Regions from separate parts of the Bacillus sp. Marseille-P3661 genome, predicted to be linked through region 1. Evidence: a T-box and tRNA genes for the amino acid it is inferred to sense, from the RefSeq annotation. Region 1 holds a T-box; the other holds one or more tRNA genes.
The links. The T-box of region 1 lies ahead of trpS (tryptophan--tRNA ligase). A T-box ahead of a tRNA ligase gene usually reads a tRNA of that ligase, here a tRNA-Trp.
Positions count from the first base shown of each region.

Region 1 (3,395 bases):
AAAACTATTAATTAAAGCAAAACAAAATTAGAAAGTAAGAAAAGTATCTTGCAATATAATAGAGGATTAATAATCAGAAATGTTCAAACAACAACAAACGCTCAGAGTAACTTAAATATATATAGGTTAAATAGTTACCGATAGGTAAAGCCTGTATCGTTGATTACCAAGTAATCATTGATACAGGCTTTTCTTATTATCTTCTTTTTCTGCCTAGCCCCATGGCAGTTTCAGCTTTTTTAATCATTTTGGTAGCAACTCGGTTTGCCTTTTCAGCTCCAAGGTCAAGATACTCGTCTAACTTCTCTGATTCAAGTAGCTCATAGTATCTTTCTTGGATAGGCTTAAGTACCTGAATCACGGCTTGAGCAACATCAGCTTTGAAATCCCCATAGCCCTTACCTTCATATTCCTGTTCAAGCATTTCTACGGATTTATTCGCACAAATAGAATACATCGTTAATAGGTTTGATACCCCTGGCTTGTTTTCTTTGTCAAACCTAACAATTCCTTCTGAATCGGTTACTGCACTTTTAATTTTCTTTTCTATCTGCTTTTCATCATCAAGCATCGAAATAAATGCTTTTGTATTAGCATCAGATTTACTCATTTTTTTTGTAGGCTCTTGTAATGACATAATTCTTGCGCCTACCTTAGGGATACTAACCTCAGGAATGGTGAAAATTTCATTATATTTTTTATTAAAGCGCTCTGCTAAATCACGAGTTAGCTCCATATGTTGTTTTTGATCTTCACCTACAGGAACGATATCTGTCCCATATAAAAGAATATCAGCAGCCATTAAAGGTGGATAGGTTAATAGTGCAGCGGAAACTGCTTCTTTTCCAGCCGACTTATCTTTAAACTGTGTCATTCTTTCTAATTCACCAATATAACTTACACATTGCATAATCCACCCTAGCTGTGCATGTGCAGGTACTTCTGATTGAATAAATAATGTTGATTTCTCCGGATCAATTCCAACAGCTATATATAATGCAGCTAAACTACGGATGTTTTTGCGTAAAGCGAGTCGATCTTGTGGAACCGTAATCGCATGTTGATCTACAATACAGAAATAACAATCATTATCTGCTTGTAATTCAACAAAGTGCTTCATTGCTCCTAAGTAATTTCCCATCGTTAATGTTCCGCTTGGTTGAATACCTGAAAAAATAGTTGCCAATCTAATAACCTCCATTTAATAAAATAGTATGTAGTTCTTTCAATGGGATGGACGATGTTTTGCTTAATAAATAGCTCTGTTAAAGATGCACGTTGTTTCCATTGTAATCAACATGGCAGCATATCTCCAATATGCTTTAACACAGCCTTACAATATAAAAAGGCCCATTCATCCCTACGATTAGGAAGGGACGAATGGACCGTGGTGCCACCCTTATTATTCCACTAATAAATGAAAGTGGAATCACTTTGAAATTCTTTTATATCGTGTGAATCAAACACGTAATAGCCTACTAAGTCAAAAGACAAGTTCAGTATTAATGCTCAAAAGTCCATTCCACATTTAATATCCTACTTGTTTCCACCAACCACAAGCTCTCTGTAAGGTCCTAAATATGTACTAATCTTTTTCATCGCAATAACTATATTTTGCTATATATTATAGATGAACTATTTTTAGAAATCAAGAAATTAATAGGACAAGCATATTGAATTACATTGATTATACGATTATGGTCAGGTATAAAAAATTAGAGAGCATACGAATGAGAAACTAAATAAATAAACGCCAGCTACAAGTACAGGGTAAGTCCAACGAAATGAAATCGAGTGATTTAAATGATTTTGATTAGTATTCTCATTTTGTCCCACGAAATTGCCGAGCTTTGAGATCCCGTTTTTTCTGAAAGTATATGAAAACGAATGAAATACCCCACTCTGAAGAATTAATAAACTTCCACCGAAAATTAAAATAATCAATGAGAATAAACAAATGTAATTTAGAAATGAAAGTATTAAAGGCATACTAGTGAGCGATGCCAATATGATGCTCAGGACACTAGTAAGGAATATGGTGAAAAATGTTACTTTTCTTTCACAACTCAAATATCAACACCTCAAATCTATACAATACACTTTTATTATAATGTAAAATATTTATCTATTTTATTATTACATGTAGTTAAATTTTTAATACTACCTTAATCAAAAAGAAAAGGAATTTGGCTAACTAGATTATCGATGTTTAGCGTTTGTATGTGTGAGTAAATAATAGAAAAATAATATCTATTTACGATTTAAGGTAAGAACGTGAATCTTGATCTTGATTATGATATAGGGGGCTAGTGTTTTGAAAAACTATATACTCGTCTTCATACTTATTACAATTGGATTATCATTAACAGCATGTGCTAATGAAAATGAAGGGAGTTATAAGCAAGAGCAAGTTCATAGCGTCGAGGCGAAAGAGCTGGATCAAACTCTCCATTTGCTTGGAAGCGCTGAGCTTCCTTCAATGGATACACTGGAAGCGACGGATAGTGCATCTTTTACCGCAATGAATCAAGTATTTGAAGGGTTATTCCGTCTAGGGCCAGATAATACACCGGTTCCTGGTGTGGCAAAAGAAGTAACAAAAAGTGAGGATGGAAAGAAACTAACATTTATACTAAATGAAAATGCAAAATGGAGTGATGGATCCCAAGTTACCGCAAGAGATTTTGTATATGCTTGGAGGAAAGCAATACATCCTGATACTATTTCACCATATGCTAAAATGATGGAACCAATTAAGAATGCGAAGGAAATTCTGACTCCAGGTAACCCGCTTTATGGAAAAGTTGAGAGGTTAGCTATAGAGGCTGTAGATGATATGACATTAAAAGTAACACTTGAGAATCCAGTTCCTTATTTTATTAGTTTAACAGCATTTCCTACTTTATTTCCTCAGAAACAAAGCTTTGTCGAAAAACAAGGAGCTGAATATGCTCTATATGCAGATAAGATGATTTACAATGGCCCATTCAAGTTAACAGAATGGAATGCGAAGGGGTGGACATTTACAAAAAACGAACAATATTGGGATAGAGAAAATGTGGAGCTACAACAAATCAAATATAAAATTATTAAAGACACTGCCTCGGAAATAAACTTATATGAAACAGGACAAACAGATCGGGCGTCTGTTAGTGCAGATTTGGTAGAACAATATATCGAGCACCCTGAATTGATAACAAATATTGAACCTACGATGTGGTATTTAAAATTTAATGTTGATCGAGTGCCATTAAATCAACGTAAAGCTATGCAGCGTGCAATTAATAAAGAGGATTTTGTGAAGGTATTGTTAAATAATGGTTCAACTTCAGCCGATTATTTCTTTCCTGTTGGTTTTTCAACACATCCTGCCACTGGTGCAGATTTTAGGTCCA
Region 1 covers NZ_LT965954.1:579,663-583,057, reverse strand. Annotated here, with positions in the region: gene trpS (tryptophan--tRNA ligase) at 197-1,201, opposite strand; T-box leader at 1,370-1,608, opposite strand; gene C1724_RS26415 (DUF3899 domain-containing protein) at 1,702-1,989, opposite strand; gene C1724_RS13815 (peptide ABC transporter substrate-binding protein) at 2,315-3,395, shown strand, end outside.

Region 2 (3,395 bases), 320 kb from region 1:
TAACCCGCGCCCCTGATCGGGGCGGGAGACAGTGTCAGGTGGGCAGTTTGACTGGGGCGGTCGCCTCCTAAAGAGTAACGGAGGCGCCCAAAGGTTCCCTCAGAATGGTTGGAAATCATTCGTAGAGTGTAAAGGCACAAGGGAGCTTGACTGCGAGACCTACAAGTCGAGCAGGGACGAAAGTCGGGCTTAGTGATCCGGTGGTTCCGCATGGAAGGGCCATCGCTCAACGGATAAAAGCTACCCCGGGGATAACAGGCTTATCTCCCCCAAGAGTCCACATCGACGGGGAGGTTTGGCACCTCGATGTCGGCTCATCGCATCCTGGGGCTGTAGTCGGTCCCAAGGGTTGGGCTGTTCGCCCATTAAAGCGGTACGCGAGCTGGGTTCAGAACGTCGTGAGACAGTTCGGTCCCTATCCGTCGTGGGCGTCGGAAATTTGAGAGGAGCTGTCCTTAGTACGAGAGGACCGGGATGGACACACCGCTGGTGTACCAGTTGTTCTGCCAAGAGCATCGCTGGGTAGCTATGTGTGGACGGGATAAGTGCTGAAAGCATCTAAGCATGAAGCCCCCCTCAAGATGAGATTTCCCATTACTATAAGTAAGTAAGATCCCTCAGAGATGATGAGGTAGATAGGTTCGAGGTGGAAGCATGGCGACATGTGGAGCTGACGAATACTAATCGATCGAGGACTTAACCAAGTAGAAATCCTGAAACGACTGTTCAGACTCGAAGAACATTTGATCTCGAGAGTCTAGGAGTGGAAGGTGGACAATTACCTACAGTTTATGAATACTTGTTATCTAGTTTTGAGGGAACAACTATTGTATATTTTGAAAATATTTTATATAATAGTATTTGTTCTTACAGATATATAGTCTGGTAGTTATGGCGAAGAGGCCACACCCGTTCCCATTCCGAACACGGAAGTTAAGCTCTTCAGCGCCGATGGTAGTTGGGGGCTGTCCCCCTGTGAGAGTAGGACGTTGCCAGGCTTATACTGTAATAAAAAGTATAATTCATTATCTTCATTCCACAGTAGCTCAGTGGTAGAGCTATCGGCTGTTAACCGATCGGTCGCAGGTTCGAATCCTGCCTGTGGAGCCATGGAGAGCTGTCCGAGTGGCCGAAGGAGCACGATTGGAAATCGTGTAGGCGGTTAACGCTGTCTCGAGGGTTCGAATCCCTCGCTCTCCGCCACCGTTTAGATAAAATATATTTGGCCCGTTGGTCAAGCGGTTAAGACACCGCCCTTTCACGGCGGTAACACGGGTTCGAATCCCGTACGGGTCATTACACTTTGGAGGATTAGCTCAGCTGGGAGAGCACCTGCCTTACAAGCAGGGGGTCGGCGGTTCGATCCCGTCATCCTCCACCATTTATTATGATATATTCATCATCGCGGGGTGGAGCAACAAGCGAAACATCCGTGAATAATCTGCGAGTTGTCCCGACGCATAAACATCTTTGATTTAACGAGTAGAGGAAGGGACAGTCAGATTCTATACACTTTTAAAGCAGGTACAAAATTATTCTAATTCTATCATCGCGGGGTGGAGCAGTCTGGTAGCTCGTCGGGCTCATAACCCGAAGGTCGCAGGTTCAAATCCTGTCCCCGCAACCAAATAATAAGATTAGTGGTTCCGTGGTGTAGTGGTTAACATGCCTGCCTGTCACGCAGGAGATCGCGGGTTCGATCCCCGTCGGAACCGCCATACAATAATTGGCTCGATAGCTCAGTCGGTAGAGCAGAGGACTGAAAATCCTCGTGTCGGCAGTTCGATTCTGTCTCGAGCCACCATTTAAACGCCGGTGTAGCTCAATTGGCAGAGCAACTGACTTGTAATCAGTAGGTTGGGGGTTCGATTCCTCTCGCCGGCACCACTTAATTAAATACGGAGGGGTAGCGAAGTGGCTAAACGCGGCGGACTGTAAATCCGCTCCCTGTGGGTTCGGCAGTTCGAATCTGTCCCCCTCCACCATTATAGGGGCATAGTTTAAAGGTAGAACTGAGGTCTCCAAAACCTCCAGTGTGGGTTCGATTCCTACTGCCCCTGCCAAAATCAATATGGCGGCCGTGGCGAAGTGGTTAACGCACCGGATTGTGGCTCCGGCATTCGTGGGTTCGATTCCCATCGGTCGCCCCATTCTTGGGCTATAGCCAAGCGGTAAGGCAACGGACTTTGACTCCGTCATGCGCTGGTTCGAATCCAGCTAGCCCAGCCAGTTTTTTTGTGTTAAAATAAATCTAAATGCGGAAGTAGTTCAGTGGTAGAACACCACCTTGCCAAGGTGGGGGTCGCGGGTTCGAATCCCGTCTTCCGCTCCAATGATGGCGGCATAGCCAAGTGGTAAGGCAGAGGTCTGCAAAACCTTTATCCCCGGTTCAAATCCGGGTGTCGCCTTTTTATTTTATTATCTGCCTAGCCGGGGTGGTGGAATTGGCAGACACACAGGACTTAAAATCCTGCGGTAGGTGACTACCGTGCCGGTTCAAGTCCGGCCCTCGGCACCATTTTTTAGATTCATATTTATGTTGTTTAACATGCCGGTGTGGCGGAATTGGCAGACGCGCACGACTCAAAATCGTGTTCCTCTGGAGTGTCGGTTCGACCCCGACCACCGGTATTAAATCTAGTACACAACTATAGGCAATCTTTAGTTAGAGACCCAATCATCTTGATTGGGTTTCTTTTTTGATTTCTGCATGATATTCAAATATTAATGGTAATTTAAAATAATATAGCAAACAACATTGTACCCCATCTTTCCGATCAGGTATGGGTTACTGCACCAAATTTAATGTATACTTAGACTGATTTTTAACGGAATTATTGTCCGTTTCCAAATGTGTCAATTTAAATAAAGGCTTTCTTTCTCCTCGTTATTTTATTTAAAAGTAGAATCCTTTTTAAAATGCTGAAAGGTTTTGTTTTCTCGGGCTTATTCAGACCTCTACCAATAACTCCTTAAGTAATGATAGATACCACTCCATAAATTAAAGAGTTTCTAAACTTGCTCTATTATTTCAGTTTTTTCTGATACAACATTTAAAGAGAATACAAATTTTATGTTGGGTTATTTTAATAAAGAGATTTGAATGAATAAGAAAGTTTAGGTGATTGCAATTATGTTGTCTAAAAGGCATAGGTTATTTAATTTGCTAATAATAGTTGTTCCATGGATATCGTTGGTATTTTTGGGAAGGAATAATGTAAAACGATTTTCGATAGCAGGTTCAGTTATTGTAATAATTGAGATAATAAATCATAGGGTTGGTCATAAGCTGAACTGGTGGCGTTTTTATGATAAACGAAAATCTTTTATAACTAATGAACTACCTTTTAGCGTTGGTCCGTATATGCCACTTTCAATGTGGATATTAAAATATT
Region 2 covers NZ_LT965954.1:897,838-901,232, reverse strand. Annotated here, with positions in the region: rRNA gene C1724_RS15550 (23S ribosomal RNA) at 1-704, shown strand, start outside; rRNA gene rrf (5S ribosomal RNA) at 882-998, shown strand; tRNA gene C1724_RS15540 (tRNA-Asn) at 1,036-1,110, shown strand; tRNA gene C1724_RS15535 (tRNA-Ser) at 1,112-1,203, shown strand; tRNA gene C1724_RS15530 (tRNA-Glu) at 1,225-1,296, shown strand; tRNA gene C1724_RS15525 (tRNA-Val) at 1,306-1,381, shown strand; tRNA gene C1724_RS15520 (tRNA-Met) at 1,551-1,627, shown strand; tRNA gene C1724_RS15515 (tRNA-Asp) at 1,643-1,718, shown strand; tRNA gene C1724_RS15510 (tRNA-Phe) at 1,729-1,804, shown strand; tRNA gene C1724_RS15505 (tRNA-Thr) at 1,812-1,887, shown strand; tRNA gene C1724_RS15500 (tRNA-Tyr) at 1,901-1,985, shown strand; tRNA gene C1724_RS15495 (tRNA-Trp) at 1,990-2,063, shown strand; tRNA gene C1724_RS15490 (tRNA-His) at 2,075-2,150, shown strand; tRNA gene C1724_RS15485 (tRNA-Gln) at 2,155-2,229, shown strand; tRNA gene C1724_RS15480 (tRNA-Gly) at 2,258-2,332, shown strand; tRNA gene C1724_RS15475 (tRNA-Cys) at 2,338-2,408, shown strand; tRNA gene C1724_RS15470 (tRNA-Leu) at 2,430-2,518, shown strand; tRNA gene C1724_RS15465 (tRNA-Leu) at 2,551-2,631, shown strand.
Region 2: it encodes a tRNA-Trp, which carries the amino acid that the T-box ahead of trpS (tryptophan--tRNA ligase) is inferred to sense. The anticodon was not compared.